Regions from separate parts of the Streptomyces sp. AC602_WCS936 genome, predicted to be linked through region 2. Evidence: riboswitches for the same ligand, from Rfam matches in the RefSeq annotation. Region 2 holds a riboswitch; the other holds the start of a gene.

Region 1 (4,872 bases), on a different contig from region 2:
AGGCCCTGCGCACCGCCGACCGCGTGCTGTGCGCCGACGGCGCCCACCCGCAGCTGCCGTACCTGCGCGAGGCCGGCATACGGGTCGACGAGGCCGCCCCGGCCGCCGAGGAGCTGGTCACCGCCTGCGCCGGCGGGCACACCGTGGTCGTCGTCGCCACCGGGGAGGGCGAGCCCGCTCTCACCGACGGGCTGGCCCGCCTCGCGGGCTCCGGCCGCGTCTCCATGCCGGACCTGGAACTGCTCCCGGCCTCCTACGACCTCCCCGGCGCCCGCCTGCTCGACCTCGTCCAGGTCATGGACCGCATCCGCGTCGAATGCCCGTGGTCCTCGCAGCGCACCCACAAGGGCCTGGCCAAGTACGCGATCGAGGAGGCGTACGAACTCGTCGAGGCGATCGAGGACGGCGACCGCGACGAGCTCCGCGAGGAACTGGGCGACGTGCTCCTCCAGGTCGTCTTCCACGCCCGCATCGCCGAGGAGGACCACGACGCCCCGTTCTCCGTCGACGACGTGGCCGCCACCATCGTCGACAAGCTCGTCCACCGCCACCCGCACGTCTTCGGCGACGCCACGGCGACCACCCCCGAGGAGGTCAGGGAGCACTGGCTGCGCACCAAGGCGGACGAGAAGCAGCGCGCCTCGGTCACCGACGGCGTCCCCCTCGGCCAGCCCGGCCTGGCCCTCGCCGCCAAGCTCGCCTCCCGGGTCCGCACCGCGGGCCTCCCGGTCCCCCTGCCCTCCGGCGAGGGCATCGGCTACGAACTGCTCGCCCTCGCCGCCCGCGCCGAGTCCGAGGGCACGGACCCCGAGGCGGCCCTGAGAGCGGCGGCCCGGGCCTACCGGGACGCGATCAGGGAGGTCGAGGCATGACCGGCCCCGCACCCGGCCCCGCACCCGTCCCCGCCCCGACTCCGGGTCCCGAGCTGTTCACCTGGGAGTTCGCCGCCGACCCGTACCCCGCCTACGCCTGGCTGCGGGAACACGCCCCCGTGCACCGCACCCGGCTGCCCAGCGGAGTGGAGGCCTGGCTGGTCACCCGGTACGCGGACGCCAGGCAGGCGCTCGCCGACCCGCGGCTGTCCAAGAACCCGGCCCACCACGACGAGCCCGCACACGCCAAGGGCAAGACCGGCATTCCGGGGGAGCGGAAGGCCGAGCTGATGACCCACCTGCTGAACATCGACCCGCCGGACCACACCCGGCTGCGCCGGCTGGTCAGCAAGGCGTTCACACCCCGCCGGGTCGCCGAGTTCGCGCCCCGGGTGCAGGAGCTGGCGGACGACCTCATCGACCGGTTCGCGGGGACCGGGAGCGCCGACCTGATCCACGAGTTCGCCTTCCCGCTCCCCATCTACGCCATCTGCGACCTGCTCGGCGTCCCTCGCGAGGACCAGGACGACTTCCGGGACTGGGCGGGCATGATGATCCGTCACGGAGGAGGCCCCCGGGGCGGGGTCGCACGGTCGGTGAAGAAGATGCGGGGCTACCTCGCCGATCTCATCCACCGCAAGCGCGCCGCGCTGCCGCCCGAGCCCGGCCCCGGCGAGGACCTCATCTCCGGCCTCATCCGCGCCTCCGACCACGGCGAGCACCTCACCGAGAACGAGGCCGCGGCGATGGCCTTCATCCTGCTCTTCGCCGGCTTCGAGACCACCGTCAACTTGATCGGCAACGGCACGTACGCCCTGCTCACCCACCCCGAGCAGCGGGACCGTCTCCAGACGTCCCTCGCGGCCGGCGAGCGGGCGCTGCTGGAGACCGGCGTCGAGGAACTCCTGCGCTACGACGGCCCGGTGGAGATGGCCACCTGGCGCTTCGCCACCCGGCCGCTCACCCTCGGCGGGCAGGACATCGCGCCCGGCGACCCCGTCCTCGTCGTCCTGGCCGCCGCCGACCGGGACCCGGAGCGCTTCACGGACCCGGACACCCTCGACCTCGCCCGCCGGGACAGCCAGCACCTGGGGTACGGCCACGGCATCCACTACTGCCTCGGGGCCCCGCTCGCCCGGCTGGAGGGACAGACCGCGCTCGCCACGCTCCTCACCCGCCTCCCGGACCTGCGGCTCGCCGCGGAGCCGGCCGAACTGCGCTGGCGCGGCGGGCTCATCATGCGAGGTCTGCGCACTTTGCCCGTGTCCTTCACACCCGTTGCGTCATCGGCGGTTCATGGTCCGCCCTCGAAGTAAAAGTGACACGCGCTCAACTTTGTGATCTTCACGTGATCTGCGCGGCATGAACTTGTGACAAGCGATCATCTGCCTATACGTTCACGGATCAGCGTGGCCTGAGCGTTACCGCCGCGCGGTCCCCGCTGCCTCGTGAAAGGTCGTCGCATGCTCTCCGGGAACGGTCGTCACCGCCGCCCCCGCCAGGCCCCCGCCCTGGTCGTCGCCGCCGGAGTGACCGGCTCCGCCATCGCGATCCCACTCCTCGGCGCCACCGGCGCACACGCGGCCGACGGCGCGAACTGGGACCGGGTCGCCGAGTGCGAGACCGGCGGCGCCTGGAGCCAGAACAGCGGCAACGGGTACTACGGAGGCCTCCAGATCTCCCAGGAGGCCTGGGAGCGGTACGGCGGCCTCGAGTACGCGCGGAGTGCCGACCAGGCCAGCCGCTCCCAGCAGATAAGCGTCGCCGAGAAGATGCACGCGGACCAGGGCATCGCCGCCTGGCCGACCTGTGGTCTGCTCGCGGGACTGGGCAACGACTCGGGCGTCCTGGACGGCGGCACGGGTTCGGCCGGTGACGGCTCGTCGGAGACCGCGGACCCCTCGCAGGCGCCCACCGCTCCGGAGGCGGATGACCCGTCCGGCACGGCCGACCCGTCCGGCTCCACCGGCACCACCGGCTCCTCGGACCCGTCCGGTTCGACCGGTTCGGACGAGGTGTCCGACCCGGCCGCCGGGGCGTCGCCTTCGTCGTCGCCCTCGCCGACTTCTGACCCCTCGTCGACCGGCGAGGATGAAGCGTCCAAGCCGGGCACTTCGGTCGAATCCGATTCCTCGGTGAGCGTCGGCCCGCAGGAATCCGACAGCCCGTCCACAGGAACCACCAAGACCGATGAAACGGACAAGGTGGGGCAGAGTGACGGTTCTTCGGCGGCCGCCGGCAGTGGCGAGTCCGGTGCGGGACGGCACCGCGGCGACAGCGCCGACGAGGGCGCGACGAGCGGCCGCACGGACGGCCGTACGGACGCCTCTTCGGGCCGGCACGCCTCGCGCGGTGAGGGTGAGGCGCGGGAAGTCGTGGACGGCTCGTACACGGTCCGTTCCGGCGACAGTCTCTGGGGCATTGCCGACTCCCTTGAGCTCGACGGCGGGTGGCGTTCGCTCTACGCCGGCAACAAGGACGTCGTCGGGTCCGACCCGGACCACATCCTGCCCGGTCAGACGCTCACGGTCACGGGCGAATCGGGCGAAAAGTAGGGGGAGTTCGCTCACGGTTAGAGATCATATGTCCGTTTTGGATCTCGTGAGATATAGGTCTCAGAAGCCGTGATCGTCTTTGAAAATCCGCGGAGCGCGTGTCTACGGTCATGACCGCTCGCCATCGCGGGCCCCGGCTGCCGCAACGCCGAATCCTGCCAGCGGCCGTACGGGAACAGTCGTCGCTTCGAGCGCCGCAGGCAGGAGCGGGGGACCCAAGGTAAGTGCCGCACCGGGCAGTTGAGCCGGAGCGGCTAGGGGTGGAGCCGAGTTCCGCGAGGAACCCGGCCGGGCAACTCAACCGGCCCGAACCCGACAGCTCACCTCGCAGGCGTCGGTGAGGGGATCAACCATGCTGTTTTCCGGCAAGGGCAAGCACCGCCGTCCGTCCAAGGCCACCCGTATCGTCGCCGTCGCCGGTGTCACCGGTGCCGCCGTCGCCGCCCCGCTGATGGCGGCCGGCAACGCCTCCGCCGCCACCGCGTCCGAGTGGGACGCCGTCGCGCAGTGCGAGTCCGGCGGCAACTGGTCCATCAACACCGGCAACGGTTACTACGGCGGTCTGCAGTTCTCCGCCTCCACCTGGGCCGGTTACGGCGGCACGCAGTACGCCGCCACCGCCGACCAGGCGACCAAGGCGCAGCAGATCGAGATCGCCGAGAAGGTGCTCGCGGGCCAGGGCAAGGGTGCCTGGCCGGTCTGCGGCACCGGCCTGTCGAACGCCGCGTACACCGGCGGCGGCTCCGAGAGCCAGGACAGCGGCTCCGCGCAGAGCCAGGACAGCGGCTCCACCGCCGAGCGCTCCACCGAGCAGAAGGCCTCCCGCTCCGACGAGCGTCCGGCCGCCGAGCCGAAGGCCGAGAAGCCGGCCGAGAAGAAGACCGTCACCACCCCGACCGGCAAGAAGGTCGAGAAGGGCGACGGCGAGTACAAGGTCGTCAAGGGCGACACCCTCAGCTCGATCGCCGAGGAGCACGACGTCGAGGGCGGCTGGGCGAAGCTGTTCAAGCTGAACGACGACATCGTCGACGACGCCGACCTGATCTACCCGGGCCAGCAGCTGCACCTGAAGTAAGCGGCGGCCCCCGCGACTCCCGCCCCGGTGCGTGTTCCCCCGTACGCACCGGGGCGGGTTTTTCACGCCCCCGATCTGCCCGTGATCGCGAACGGATTTTCGGAAACGTCTTTGTTCCGTTCGGAAACAATTTACTCTCGGTTCTGTCCAGCGGGTGGGCGATCGGCTGGCCGATCGCCCGGAGCCGGTTAGGCTCGGTCCCGCAGAGCCGCCGCGGTCCTGCGGGACCCGCGCGTCACACCGAAGCGTCACATTGAAGAAGGAGATGCTCGTGCCGTCCATCGACGTCGTCGTAGCCCGGGAAATCCTGGACTCCCGAGGCAACCCCACGGTCGAGGTCGAGGTCGGCCTCGACGACGGCAGCACGGGT
Region 2 (13,631 bases):
TCAGGAAGTTGACCGGCACCGAGTCGGGGTCGAGTTCGCGCAGCGAGAAGACCACGTCGACCAGGTCCTCGTCGCTCTCGCCCATGCCCGCGATGAGACCCGAGCAGGCGGACAGCCCGGCCGCGTGCGCCTTGTTGACCGTGTCCACCCGGTCGGCGTACGTGTGCGTGGTCGTGATGTCCCCGTACGTCGCCTCGGACGTGTTGAGGTTGTGGTTGTAGGCGTCGGCGCCGGCCTCGCGCAGCCGCTCCGCCTGGCCGTCCGAGAGCAGGCCGAGGCAGGCGCACACCTCGACGGCCTCGTTCTGCTCCTTGATGGCCTTGATGGTGTCCGAGACCCGGTCCACGTCCCGGTCGGTCGGCCCGCGTCCGCTGGCCACCAGGCACACCCGCTTGGCGCCCCCGGCCACGCCCGCCGCGGCGGCCTGCGAGGCCTGGTCGGGCTTGAGCCAGGTGTACTTGAGGATCTCGGCCTTGGAGCCGAGCCGCTGCGAGCAGTAGGAGCAGTCCTCGGGGCACAGGCCCGACTTGAGGTTGACGAGGTAGTTGAGTTTCACCCGCCGCCCGAACCAGTGCCGGCGCACCTTGCCGGCCGCGGCCACCACATCGAGCAGGTCGTCGTCGGAAGTGGCGAGGACGGCAAGGGCCTCCTCGCGGGTCGGCGTCTCGCGCCGAAGCCCCTTGTCCACCAGCGTGTTCAGCAGGTCCATGAGAGCCGATCCTGTCCTAAGGGGCCGTCCGGGGCCAAGGAGAGTTTGCACAACACTGACAGATCACCGTGTGGGTATTGCCACACCTCGCGGGGGTGGCGGTACCGCTATCGTCTGTCCATTGCCTACAAAACCCCGGAGGACTCACCCATGGCGTTCGGCTGGATCGACGAGCAGGCCCGGGCGCGCCGCCGGGCGGGCCTCGTCCGGATTCTGCGCCCCCGTCCGGCCGACTCGCCGCTGCTGGACCTGGCGAGCAACGACTACCTCGGACTGGCCCGGCACCCGGAGGTCACCGAGGGGGCGGCGCGGGCCGCGCGGAGCTGGGGCGCCGGCGCGACCGGCTCCCGGCTGGTGACCGGCACGACCGAGCTGCACGCCGAACTCGAACACGAACTGGCAGACTTCTGCGGCTTCGAGGCCGCCCTCGTCTTCTCCTCCGGCTACGCGGCCAACCTCGCCGCGGTCACCGCGCTGGCCCCGCACGGCTCCCTCGTCGTCTCCGACGCGGGCAACCACGCCTCGCTCATCGACGGCTGCCGGCTGGCGCGCGGCACGACCCAGGTCGTGGGGCATGCCGACCCGGACGCCGTGCGCAAGGCGCTGGCGACGCACGACGGGCCCGCCGTCACCGTCTCCGACACGGTCTTCTCGGTCGACGGCGACGCGGCGCCGCTGGCCGCGCTCGCCGGGGTGTGCCGGGAGCACGGGGCGGGGCTGGTCGTCGACGACGCGCACGGTCTGGGTGTCCTCGGCGAGGGCGGTCGGGGCGCCGCGCAGGCGGCGGGCCTCGCGGGCGCCGACGACGTCGTCGTGACGGTGACGCTGTCCAAGTCGCTCGGCAGTCAGGGCGGTGCCGTGCTCGGGCCCGCCCGGGTGATCGAGCATCTGGTCAACGCGGCCAGGACGTTCATCTTCGACACCGGTCTCGCCCCCGCGGCGGCGGGCGGGGCGCTGGCGGCGCTGACGCTGCTGCGCCGCGAGCCCGAACGGGCGGCGCGGGCACGGGCGGTGGCGGCCGAACTGCACGCACGCCTGACCGCCGCGGGCCTTTCCGCGGTACGTCCGGACGCCGCGGTCGTCTCGGTGCGCGCCCCCTCCCCGGAGGGGGCCGTACGGTGGGCGGCCGACTGCCGTGCGGCCGGCCTGGCCGTGGGCTGCTTCCGACCTCCTTCCGTGCCCGACGGCGTCTCACGGCTCAGGCTGACCGCTCGTGCGGACCTCTCCGGGGAACAGATCGAACGCGCTGTAGGGGTCATCGGCGAAACGCGACCATGAGTCGGCGTGACACGGCCGTGCGCCGCCCGATGACCGACCGGATCAGTGGCGGTGGACCGAGGCGGTGAACGACGCCCAGCTCCCGGGGGAGAAGAGCAGCGCGGGTCCGGCCGGGTCCTTGGAGTCGCGCACGGCGAGCAGTCCGGCCCAGGGGCCGGCCGACGGCCGGGCCGTCTCCACACAGTTGTTCGCTCCGGTGCTGTAGCTGCTGCGCAGCCAGCGCACGCCGGGCAGCTCGGTACTGACGGGGATGTTCCGCACACGTGCCGTCGCGGTTCCTGACGTGGTGCCTGACATGGTGCCTCCTTACGCGCCCGCCGCGGTCGCGGCGATGAAGTCCAACGAGTCCTCGGGCGAAAGGGCATGAACCAGAAGGGCGTTGAAGGCCTCGGTGTAGGCCTCTAGGTCTTCTTTCCGTTCGAGATGCAGGCTACTCGTCAAGTGGTCGAGAACAACCACGTCGAGATCAGAAGTGCTCGAAAAAGAGAAGATTACGAAAGGGCCGGTGACGCCGATGTGCGCCCCGGCGGCGAACGGCAGGACCCGGAGCGCGACATGGGGCAGGCGTGCGGCCTCGACCAGCCGCTCCAGCTGACGGGCCATGACACCGGGCCCGCCGACCTCACGGCGCAGCACCGCCTCGTCCAGGACCGCGCTCAGCCGGAGCGGCGGCTCGGCCCGCAGCACGTCCTGCCGGGCCAGCCGGACCTCCACCAACGTGTCCAGCCGTTCCTCCGGCAGCCCGTCCGCCGCGGCGCGCGTCACCGCGCGGGCGTACTCCGGTGTCTGCAGGAGGCCGGGGACCACCGTGGTCTCCAGGGTGCGCATCGCGCTCGCCTGGGACTCCAGGCTGATGAAGTCCCGGTAGGTCGGCGGGAGCACCCCGCGATAGGCGTGCCACCAGTCGCTCCGGCCGCCGCCCGGCCCGTCGGTGCCGGCCAGCACCACCAGCAGTTCCCGCAACTGGGCGTCGTCCACGCCGTAGGCGTCCAGCAGTAACCGCACGTCGGCCGGTTTCGCCCCGCTCGTGCCGGTCTCGATCCGGCTGACCTTCGACTGGTGCCAGCCCACCAGGCGGGCCGCCTCACCGCTGGTGATCCCCGCCGACGTGCGCAGGGCGCGCAGTTCGGCGCCCAGCTTCCGACGGCGCACCACGGGACCGTGCTGCATGGGCCACTCCTCTACTCCTTATGAGCCGCCCGAATACGCTCTGCCGTCGCAGAGTTCACCGCATCGAGCGACAGATATATGCATATCTTGGTGGATCGCCGCCCATCACCGCCCCGGTGATGGCAGTCTGACGGCGAAGCACCAGTCCGGGACCGTACTCGAACCATCCGCTCCGTGTCGGGCTGCGGTCCCGTGGGAAAGGGACGACGTCGCCATGGCAGACCATCTGGAAGCATCCGTCACTCTGCCGAGCGATCCGGCCTCGGTGGCCGCCGCGCGGACCTACGTGGTCGGCACACTGGCGGAGTGGGGTCTGCCGGCGGAGGCGGAGGTGTCAGAGACCGTCCGGCTCATCGTCTCGGAGCTGGCGACCAACGCGGTCCAGCACACCTTCGGCCAGTCGCCCACCTTCACGGTGGACCTGGCGCTCGACCGTGACGAGCGGCTGCGCATCGGCGTCACCGACAGCCATCCGCGCTTCCCCAAACGCCTGCCGGCCGCCGTCCAGCAGGACAACGGCCGGGGCATGGTGATCATTCGCTGGCTGACGGCGGAGTGCGGCGGCAAGCTGAGAGTGCGCCCCACGCGGGAGGGGGGCAAGACCGTCTCCATCGAACTTCCCTGGACGCCGCCGGACCGCGCGGTCCCGCCCGAACCGGCCGCGGTCGCGGGACAGGCCGCGGGTACCCAGGAGCAGCCCCGGCGGTGACGCGGACGCGCGGCACGCGCGCGTCCGGCACCCGGGAAGGGTGACGGCGGATCAGGACACCGTCACCCGTCCCGGGCGGGCTACTTGACCCGGCCGTACCAGACGCTTCCGGTCCAGATCTTCTGCAGGCGCACCACGTCCCCGGTCTTCGGCGCGTGCCAGATCTTGCCCTTCCCGGCGTAGATGCCGACGTGGTAGACACTGCGGCCCGAGTGGAAGAAGACCAGGTCACCGGCCTTGCGGTTCTTGGCCGAGACGTGCCGGGTCTTGTTGTACTGCTGGGCCGCGGTGCGCGGCAGCTTCTTGCCGGCCTTCTTGAACGAGTACAGCGTCAGCCCGGAGCAGTCGAACCTGCTCGGGCCGACGGCACCCCATTTGTACGGTGAACCCTTCTTGGAAGCCGCGATCTTGAGCGCCTTGGTGGCGTGGCTCGCCGCGGCCGCCTCGGAGGCGACACCGGGAACCACGACGGAGCCGCCCACGGCGGCGAGGGTGAGAGCGGAGGCCGTACCGGCACGGGCCATCAGCGACGGGACTCGATTGAGCGCAGACATGCGCAACCCTTCGTCAGCCGCCTGTGAAGGATGACCTGTCGGATTCGGGCTGGCGAAGTTGCCCGGCCGCACGGGTGCGGCTTCACCCCAAGGGCTGCTCGGCGCGGCGTCCTCCTCCCGGAGACGGCCGTACCGGCGACCCGTCGTGCTCGGGTCCTCCACTCCTGCCGATCCACTCCTGTCGACCGGTCGTCCGGACGGCGGCAGGACTCGGCGTCCGCCCGGACCGCCCCGCCGCTGCGGCGGGGGCTTGTCGTCAGTCACGGATCTTGTCCCGCCCGGTGGGAAAATCCCAACGGAACGTGCCCTTTGTGTTGTTACTCACCACTCATCCGTTCGGGTGGGCGGCTCTCCGTTCGGTCCCCGTCCAGCGTGGTGACGAAGCCGGGACCAGCGGCGGAGTGAGTCGTCCCGGCGTCGGGACGGGCGGCCCGCGCAACCCCGGACGCCCGGAAATCCGAGGTGTTCCTACGCCGAAAGGGGGTACGCCGTTTGGTCCGTTTCGAGGCCGCGTTCCTCAACTGCCGGGAGCCGGCGGAAGGCTGGCCCGGGCCGTACGCCGTTCACCGTCCAGCACGCGCAGCGCCCGGGCGAGCGTGGTGGCGTGCCGCTCCGTCTCGCCCCGCCGGTGCATGACCGCGAGGGCGCTCGCCTGGCCCACCAGCGCCTGGGCGGCGCGCAGTCCGCGGTAGGTGTCGGCGGCGAGCGGGTCGTCGTGACCCGCCACGGCAAGCCTCTCGTCGCCCTGGTCTCCGCCGCCGACCTCGAGCGCCTCGAGGCTCTTCAGGAGCCGACCGGGGAGCAGGCGGCCAGCTCGGTCTCCCGCGTCCGCGACACGACCGCCGCGCCCGCGGAGCCCCGCCGCTTCGGCATCGCGGCGGAACACCGGGGGGGGGCCGAACTCGTCCTAGGCGAAGCTCAGGGCATCGCCCGGTACGGGGTACCGCGGTCCGCGGCGGTCTTCCGCGAGGCGGGACTGCGGTGTCCCGGCCGGGGGGGGCGGTCTGGACGTCGGGGTGGTGGTCGGCGGGGCAGGGTGTGGCGCTCGTGGTCCCGGGGCACTGTCGGCCGGGACGTGCGCGCTCGCGGGTGCCCCGACGCCTCAGGCGGCCGTGGCCGGCTCCGGTGCCCGGTCCGGTGACGGGGTCGTACCGCGCGTGCGCCGTCGCAGGGTACCGCCCACCAGGACCGCCCCCAGGCCCAGCAGCGCCCACCAGGCGAGGGTCAGCGCGGGGCCGGTGGCCGCCGCACCGTCGAAGAACGACACCGAGCGCAGCAGCGAGGCGCCCGCACCCGGCGGCAGCCACTGCCCGATCGCCCCGGCCGGCTCCGGCAGCATCTCCGGCGCCGAGGAAGCCGCCGAGAAGGGGTTGCCCAGCAGCATCATCACCGCTCCGCCCAGCGCGAGTCCCGCGCGGCCGAGCAGTGCCGCCAGCCCGGCGACGCCCGCGCCCACGGCCAGGGTCGACAGCGCGAACACCCCGGCCACGGTCCACCAGTCGCCGGTGAGCGCCCCGAGCCAGCTGTGCGCGATCCCCGCCGCGACCAGTCCGGTCAGCGCCGCGGCGCCGACCAGTGCGAGGGCCGCGCGCAGGCCCCGCAGCCCCAGCAGGGTCGCCACCGCGCCCGTCGCGATCCCGGCCAGCGCCAGCGGCAGCACACTCGCGCTCAGCGCCGCGCCGCGCGGATCCGCACCGGGTGCGGGCACTACGTCGACGACCTGGACGGCGGTCCCCGTGGCGGACGCCTGCTCGGTCACCGCCTGCCGCAGCGACTGCGCGACGGCCGGGCTCGCGGCGGACGCCGTGAGCAGCTTCATGCCGTCGCCACCGGCCACCACGGCGCCGTACACGGTCCGGTCCTCGACGGCGTCGCGGGCCGCGGCCTCGTCGGCGTAGCGGTGGAGTTCGAAGGCGCCCTCGCGCTGGGAGAGTCGCTGCTCGACCTGCGTGACCGCGGTGGGCGGCCCCGCCACGCCGAGCGGCAGATCGCGGGGCGCCGTACGGGAGGCCGGCCACGCGAAGGCCCACAGGGCCAGGGAGACCAGCACGGGGACCAGGACGATCACGGCGATCACGCGACGCGTGTCCATGAGAACTCCTCAAAAAGAAGGATCGTTCGTTTTAGCTGTGTCTCCACCGTGCGACCGTCGGGCCTCCTTGTCAAGAAGGAACGTTCGTTTTAAGTTGGGTGTCATGGCCCGCGTATCCCAGGAACACCTCGACGCCCGCCGCCGGCAGATCCTCGACGGCGCCGCGCTCTGCTTCGCCCGCAACGGCTTCCACGCCACGTCGATGCAGGACGTGCTGAAGGAGGTCGACCTCTCGGCGGGGGCCGTCTACCGCTACTTCAGCGGCAAGGAGGAGTTGATCGAGGCCATCGTCGCCGAGGTGCTGGGCGCCATCCGGGACGTGTACGAGCGGGCGGCGCAGGAGGACCCGCCGGCCATGCCCGACGAGCTCATCGCCCGCACCCTGGCGCACATGGCGCGGGAGCGGCCGGCGCTGACGGAGGACGGCCGGTGGCTGTTCCCGCGGCTCATGATCCAGGCCTGGACCGAGACGCTGCGCAACGAGACGCTGTCCGCCCTCCTCGACGAGGGCTTCGCCAAGGTCCTCGCGTCCTGGGCGAAGGTCGTCGTCCGTTACCAGGAAGCGGGCATGATGCGCGACGACGTCGACCCGGACGCCGTGGCCCGGACGCTGATGGCGACGGTACAGGGCTTCGGGGCCCAGTACGCGCTCTTCGGCAGCTTCTCCCCGGAGGCTCTCCAGGCGGGCGTGCGCGGGCTCTTGAGCATGCGAGAGGCCACCGACGGCACCGGTAATCAGTCGGTCAAGAAAGCGTGACGCGGCGGAAACACTCTAGCCCTACTCTCCACCCCGATCCACCTGCGGTTTTCGAACACCGGCGCGTGCATTTCCGGCGCATTCATGTGTGTTACATCTAGAGCCGTCGCGGTGGACGCGGCAGCCGGACGTCCGGTCCTGGCGTCATGCCCTGTGAGGTGGTAAATGCAACTGACCCCGCACGAGCAGGAGAGACTGCTCATCCATGTGGCCGCGGACGTGGCCGAGAAGCGCCGCGCACGAGGCGTGAAGCTCAACCATCCCGAGGTGGTCGCCCTGATCACCTCGCACATCCTCGAAGGTGCCCGGGACGGCCGTACGGTCGGTGAACTCATGGCCTCCGGACGCAAACTGATCCAGCGCGACGAGGTCATGGAGGGCATCCCCGAGATGATCCACGACGTGCAGGTCGAGGCCACCTTCCCCGACGGCACCAAGCTGGTCACCGTCCACGATCCGATCATCTGACGGGGACGGCAGCCATGATTCCCGGAGAGATCCTCTTCGCCGACGAGCCGGTCGCCTTCAACGAGGGACGCCCGAGCGTCCGCCTGACCGTGCTCAACACCGCCGACCGGCCCGTCCAGGTCGGCTCCCACTACCACTTCGCCGAGGCCAACCCCGGTCTCGACTTCGACCGCGCCGCGGCCCGCGGCAAGCGGCTGAACATCGCCGCCGGCACCGCCGTCCGCTTCGAGCCCGGCATCCCGGTCGACGTGGAGCTCGTGCCGCTCGCCGGCGCCCGCGTCGTCCTGGGGCTGCGCGGCGAGACCGGAGGTGCCCTCGATGCCTGAGCTTTCCCGTACCGCCTACGCCGACCTGTTCGGCCCGACCACCGGCGACCGCGTCCGCCTCGCCGACACCGACCTCCTCGTCGAGATCGAGGAGGACCGCTCCGGTGGGCCCGGCCACTCCGGCGACGAGGCCGTCTTCGGCGGCGGCAAGGTGCTGCGCGAGTCCATGGGCCAGTCCCGTGCCACCCGCGCCGACGGCGCCCCCGACACCGTTGTCACCGGCGCCGTGATCATCGACCACTGGGGCGTCGTCAAGGCCGACATCGGCATCCGCGACGGCCGGATCACCGGCATCGGCAAGGCCGGCAACCCCGAGACCATGGACGGCGTCCACCCCGACCTCGTCATCGGCCCCGAGACGGAGGTCATTGCGGGCAACGGCAAGATCGTCACCGCGGGAGGCATCGACACGCACGTCCACTTCATCTCGCCGGTCGCCGTCGACGAGGCGCTCGCGTCCGGCATCACCACCCTCATCGGCGGCGGCACCGGCCCCGCCGAGGGCAGCAAGGCGACGACCGTCACCCCCGGTTCCTGGCACCTGGCGCGGATGTTCGCCGCCCTGGAGTCCAGCCCCGTCAACATCGGCTTCCTGGGCAAGGGCAGCACCATGTCCAAGGAGTCCATGCGCGACCAACTGCGCGCCGGCATCCTCGGCTTCAAGATCCACGAGGACTGGGGTGCGACACCGGCGGTGATCTCCGCTTGCCTGGACGTGTGCGAGGAGTCCGGCGTCCAGCTCGCCGTCCACACCGACACCCTGAACGAGGCGGGCTTCGTCGGCGACACCTTCGACGCGGTCGCGGGCCGCACCCTGCACGCCTTCCACGTCGAGGGGGCGGGCGGCGGCCACGCACCCGACATGATCACGGCGGTGTCGCTGCCCAACATGCTGCCGGCGTCCACCAATCCGACCCGGCCGCACACCGTCAACACCGTCGAGGAACACCTCGACATGCTGATGGTCTGCCACCACCTGAACCCGGCGGTCCCCGAGGACCTGGCCTTCGCCGAGTCCCGCATCCGGCCCACCACCATCGCGGCCGAGGACGTCCTGCACGACATGGGGGCGATCTCCATCATGTCGTCGGACGCCCAGGCCATGGGCCGCATCGGCGAGGTGATCCTGCGCACCTGGCAGACGGCGCACGTGATGAAGCGGCGGCGAGGCTTCCTGCCAGGTGACAGCCGCGCCGACAACCTGCGCGCGCGTCGATATGTGGCCAAGTACACCATCAACCCCGCCGTGGCCCAGGGCATCGAGCACGAGGTCGGCTCCGTGGAGACCGGCAAGCTGGCCGACCTGGTGCTGTGGGAGCCCAGGTTCTTCGGTGCGAAGCCGCAACTGGTGCTCAAGGGCGGACAGATCGCGTACGCGCAGATGGGAGACGCCAACGCCTCCATCCCGACCCCGCAGCCGGTCCTGCCGCGCCCCATGTTCGGGGCGCAGGGCACGGCGCCGGCCGCCAACTCGGTGGCCTTCGTGGCCGAGGCGGCCATCGAGGACGGACTGCCGGAGCGCCTGGGCACCGGACGGGAGCTGGTGCCCATCCGGTCGACCCGGGGCCGTACCAAGGCGGACATGCGGCAGAACGACGCCCTGCCGCGTGTCGAGGTCGCCGCGGACTCCTTCGCGGTGACCATCGACGGCGAGCTCGTCGAACCCGCGCCCGTCGCTGAACTGCCGCTCGCGCAGCGGTACTTCCTCTTCTGAGCGGCGACATGAGCCGCGCAGCACTGCTCGTCCTCGCGGACGGCCGCTTCCCCGCCGGAGGGCACGCCCACTCCGGCGGGGCGGAGGCCGCCGTCCGGGCGGGACACATCACCGACGCCGCGAGCCTGGAGGAGTTCTGCCGGGGGCGGCTGCACACGAGCGGGGCCGTCGCGGCATCGCTCGCGGCGGCCGCGTCCCTCGGTGTCGACCCCGGCGAACTCGACCTCGCCGCGGACGCCCGCACACCGTCGCCCGCCCTGCGGGTGGCGGCGCGCAGACTCGGGCGGCAGCTGATGCGGGCCGCTCGCACCACCTGGCCGCATCCGGAACTCGACGCGCTGGCGCGAGGGTTCCCCAAGGGCGCCCACCAGCCCGTCGTCCTCGGGCTGACCGCCCGCGCGGCCGGGCTCGGGCCGCTGGACGCGGCGTACTGCTCCGCCTACGAGGGGGTGAGCGGGCCGGCGACGGCCGTCGTGCGGCTGCTCTCGCTCGACCCGTTCGACGCGACCGGCGTACTCGCGCGGCTCGCGCCCGACCTCGACCGGGTGGCGCGGGACGCGGTGGAGGCGGGGCGGGCGGCCGTGACCGAGGGGGTCGACGTGCTGCCCGCGCGGTCGGCGCCGTTGCTGGAGATCGGGGCGGAGGCGCATGCCGCTTGGGCTGTGCGGTTGTTCGCCTCGTAGAGGCGTTGTTTTCGCCCCCGCCGCCCCTTCCCTTCCCGACCCCCAGGGGCGCTGCCCCTTCGACCCCGCCAGGGGGCTCTGCCCCCTGGACCCCCGTCGGCCTGAACGGCCTCGTCCTCAAACGCCGGACGGGCTGGGAGGGCCGGCCCCCTACTTTGACAGGAGTCGTATCGTGCATCTTGGTGATCATCACGCCACCCCCGCCGTCTCCGCCGACGCCCACCGGCCCGACGGCACCCGCCGTGCCCTGCGGATCGGGCTCGGTGGGCCCGTCGGGTCGGGTAAGACCGCGACCGTCGCCGCGCTCTGCCGGGCGCTGCGCGAGGAGTTGTCCCTCGCCGTCGTCACCAACGACATCTACACCCGCGAGGACGCCGAGTTCCTGCTCCGCGAGGCGGTGCTGCCGCCGGAGCGGATCAGCGCCGTGGAGACCGGCGCCTGCCCGCACACCGCGATCCGGGACGACATCTCCGCCAACCTCGAAGCGGTGGAGGACCTGGAGGAGGAGGTCGGCCCGCTGGACCTCGTCCTGGTCGAGTCCGGGGGCGACAATCTCACGGCCACCTTCTCCAAGGGCCTGGTCGACGCCCAGATCTTCGTGATCGACGTGGCCGGGGGCGACGACATCCCGCGCAAGGGCGGGCCCGGCGTCAGCACCGCCGACCTGCTGATCGTCAACAAGACCGACCTCGCGCCGTACGTCGGCTCCGACCTCGCGCGGATGGCGGCCGACGCCAAGGCGCAGCGCGGTGAACTGCCGGTGGTGCTGCAGTCGCTGCGGAGCGAGGGCGGGGTGCGCGACGTCGCCGACTGGGTGCGGGGGCGGATCGCCGCGTGGACCGCGTGACCACCCCGGGCGGCGTCCGGGCGCGGGCACGCGTCCTCGCCCGGGGCGACGGGCGGGGCGGCACCGTCCTGCCCGTCCTGGAGGGCGAGGGGCCGCTCGCGGTGCGGCGGACCCGGGGGAGCGGTGCCGAGGCCCACGTCATGCTGGTCGGCGCGATGAGCGGGCCGCTCGGCGGCGACCACTTCACGGTGACCGCCGAGGCCGTCCAGGGCGCCAGGCTGCGGGTGGGCTCGGCCGCCGCCACCCTCGCGCTTCCGGGCCAGGACAAGGCCGGGGCCCGCTACGACGTCCGGCTCACCGTCGACGACGACGCCGAACTGCGCTGGCTGCCGGAGCAGTTGATCTCCGCGTGCGGCAGTGAGCTGGCCGTCGTCACCAGGGCGGACCTCGCCGCCGGCGGACGGCTGCTGCTGCGTGAGGAACAGGTGCTCGGGCGGTCCGGCGAGGAACCCGGAAGGCTCAGCAGCCGTCTCACCGTACGGGTCGCCGGCCGGTGCGTCCTCGACCAGGAGCTGGCCTGCGGGCCCGGTGCCCCGGGCGGCTGGGACGGTCCGGCCGGGCTGGCGGGACGCCGTGCCGTCGGTCAGCTGGTCGTCGTACGGCCGGAGTTCGCCGCCGCGCCGGCGCGGGCGCGCGCCTTCGCGGAGGGCGCGGCGGTGATGCCGCTCGCCGGGCCCGCGGCGCTGGTGACGGCCGTGGCGCCGGACGGGCTGCGGCTCAGGCGGCTGCTGGAGGAAGGGCTGGCCTCGCTGGGCTGAGGCCCGGCGACCGAACATTCATATCCGTTTATCGGATTGGCAAAGAAGTAGTACTGCCCCTGTTCTCAGGGAACGCACAGCCGCGAAGATCCCCGTACTTGTCGCGAACACGTACGGGGAGGCCCACTTGAGGAAGAGCAGACTGGGGCGGAGGACGGCGGCGCTCGGCTCGGCCGGAGCGCTCGTCACCGCCACGCTGATAGCCGGCGCCCTCGCGGCGCCCGCCGCGAGCGCCGCCCCGTCCACCGGCCAGGGACACGGGAAGGGCCGGCACGCGAAGGGCTGGGACCGCGAGGCCTGGGGCACCGCCGTCGCCGCGGCCCGCGCCGCGCGGGCAGGTGTCGACTGGCAGGACTGCCCGGCCGACTGGAACCTGCCGAAGCCGATCCAGTGCGGGTACGTCACGGTGCCGCTCGACTACGCCAAGCCGTTCGGCAGGCAGATCGAGATCGCCGTCGACCGCATCGGCAACACCGGCACGAAGGCCGAGCGGCAGGGCGCGCTCATTTACAACCCCGGCGGCCCCGGCGGCTCCGGGTTGCGCTTCCCGGCCCGCGTGACCGGCAAGAGCAAGGTGTGGGCGAAGACGGCCGAGGCATACGACTTCGTCGGCTTCGACCCGCGCGGCGTCGGCAAGTCCACGCCCATCTCCTGCGTCGACCCGCAGGAGTTCGTCAAGGCGCCCAAGATGGACCCGGTGCCCGACTCCGAGGCCGACAAGCGTGCCCAACGCAAGCTGGCCCGCGAGTACGCCGAGGGCTGCTACGAGCGCAGCGGCTGGATGCTGCCGCACATGACCACCCCGAACACCGCGCGCGACCTCGACGTCGTCCGCGCCGCGCTCGGCGAGAAGAAGCTCAACTACCTCGGTGTCTCCTACGGCACCTACCTCGGCGCGGTCTACGGCACGCTCTTCCCGGACCACGTGCGCCGCATGGTCGTCGACAGCGTCGTCAACCCGTCCCGCGACAAGATCTGGTACCAGGCCAACCTCGACCAGGACGTCGCCTTCGAGAAGCGCTGGAAGGACTGGCAGGACTGGGTCGCCGAGCACGACGCGGCCTTCCACCTCGGCGACACCCGCGCCGAGGTCCAGGAGCAGTGGCTGAAGCTGCGCGCCACCGCCGAGAAGGAGCCCCTCGGCGGGGTCGTCGGCCCGGCCGAGCTGATCTCCTTCTTCCAGAGCGCCCCGTACTACGACTCGGCGTGGGTGCCGGTCGCGACGATCTTCAGCAAGTACGTCGCGGGTGACACCCAGGCCCTCGTCGACGCCGCCGCCCCCGACCCGTCCGACACCGCGGGCAACGCCTCCGCGGAGAACGGCAACGCCGTCTACACCGCCGTCGAGTGCGCCGACGCCAAGTGGCCCACCAACTGGCGCAAGTGGGACCGGGACAACACCCGGCTGCACCGCGACCACCCGTTCATGACCTGGGCCAACGCCTGGATGAACCTGCCGTGCGCCACCTGGCCGGTCAAGCAGCACACCCCGGTGAACGTCAAGACCGGCAAGGGACTCCCGCCGGTGCTGATCGTCCAGTCCGAGCGGGACGCGGCCACCCCGTA

What was found. A riboswitch is a leader RNA that binds a small molecule or an ion and turns the genes downstream of it on or off. The one in region 2 is predicted to bind cyclic di-AMP.
Region 1: another riboswitch for cyclic di-AMP. It lies ahead of KUM03_RS14430 (transglycosylase family protein); the one in region 2 lies ahead of KUM03_RS19200 (C40 family peptidase).

Annotation. Positions count from the first base shown of each region.
Region 1 covers NZ_JAGMUF010000037.1:1,668-6,539, forward strand. The annotation lists gene KUM03_RS14415 (nucleoside triphosphate pyrophosphohydrolase) at 1-872, shown strand, start outside; gene KUM03_RS14420 (cytochrome P450) at 869-2,188, shown strand; gene KUM03_RS14425 (transglycosylase family protein) at 2,336-3,427, shown strand; cyclic di-AMP (ydaO/yuaA leader) riboswitch at 3,610-3,776, shown strand; gene KUM03_RS14430 (transglycosylase family protein) at 3,780-4,502, shown strand; gene eno (phosphopyruvate hydratase) at 4,774-4,872, shown strand, end outside.
Region 2 covers NZ_JAGMUF010000054.1:394,700-408,330, reverse strand. The annotation lists gene bioB (biotin synthase BioB) at 1-709, opposite strand, end outside; gene KUM03_RS19220 (8-amino-7-oxononanoate synthase) at 860-1,987, shown strand; gene KUM03_RS19215 (DUF397 domain-containing protein) at 2,030-2,284, opposite strand; gene KUM03_RS19210 (helix-turn-helix transcriptional regulator) at 2,294-3,157, opposite strand; gene KUM03_RS19205 (ATP-binding protein) at 3,372-3,866, shown strand; gene KUM03_RS19200 (C40 family peptidase) at 3,947-4,420, opposite strand; cyclic di-AMP (ydaO/yuaA leader) riboswitch at 4,424-4,568, opposite strand; gene KUM03_RS39260 (hypothetical protein) at 4,938-5,225, opposite strand; gene KUM03_RS39255 (hypothetical protein) at 5,136-5,561, shown strand; gene KUM03_RS19185 (ABC transporter permease) at 5,523-6,512, opposite strand; gene KUM03_RS19180 (TetR/AcrR family transcriptional regulator) at 6,616-7,269, shown strand; gene KUM03_RS19175 (urease subunit gamma) at 7,435-7,737, shown strand; gene KUM03_RS19170 (urease subunit beta) at 7,752-8,063, shown strand; gene KUM03_RS19165 (urease subunit alpha) at 8,056-9,777, shown strand; gene KUM03_RS19160 (urease accessory protein UreF) at 9,786-10,460, shown strand; gene ureG (urease accessory protein UreG) at 10,633-11,307, shown strand; gene KUM03_RS19150 (urease accessory protein UreD) at 11,295-12,065, shown strand; gene KUM03_RS19145 (alpha/beta hydrolase) at 12,193-13,631, shown strand, end outside.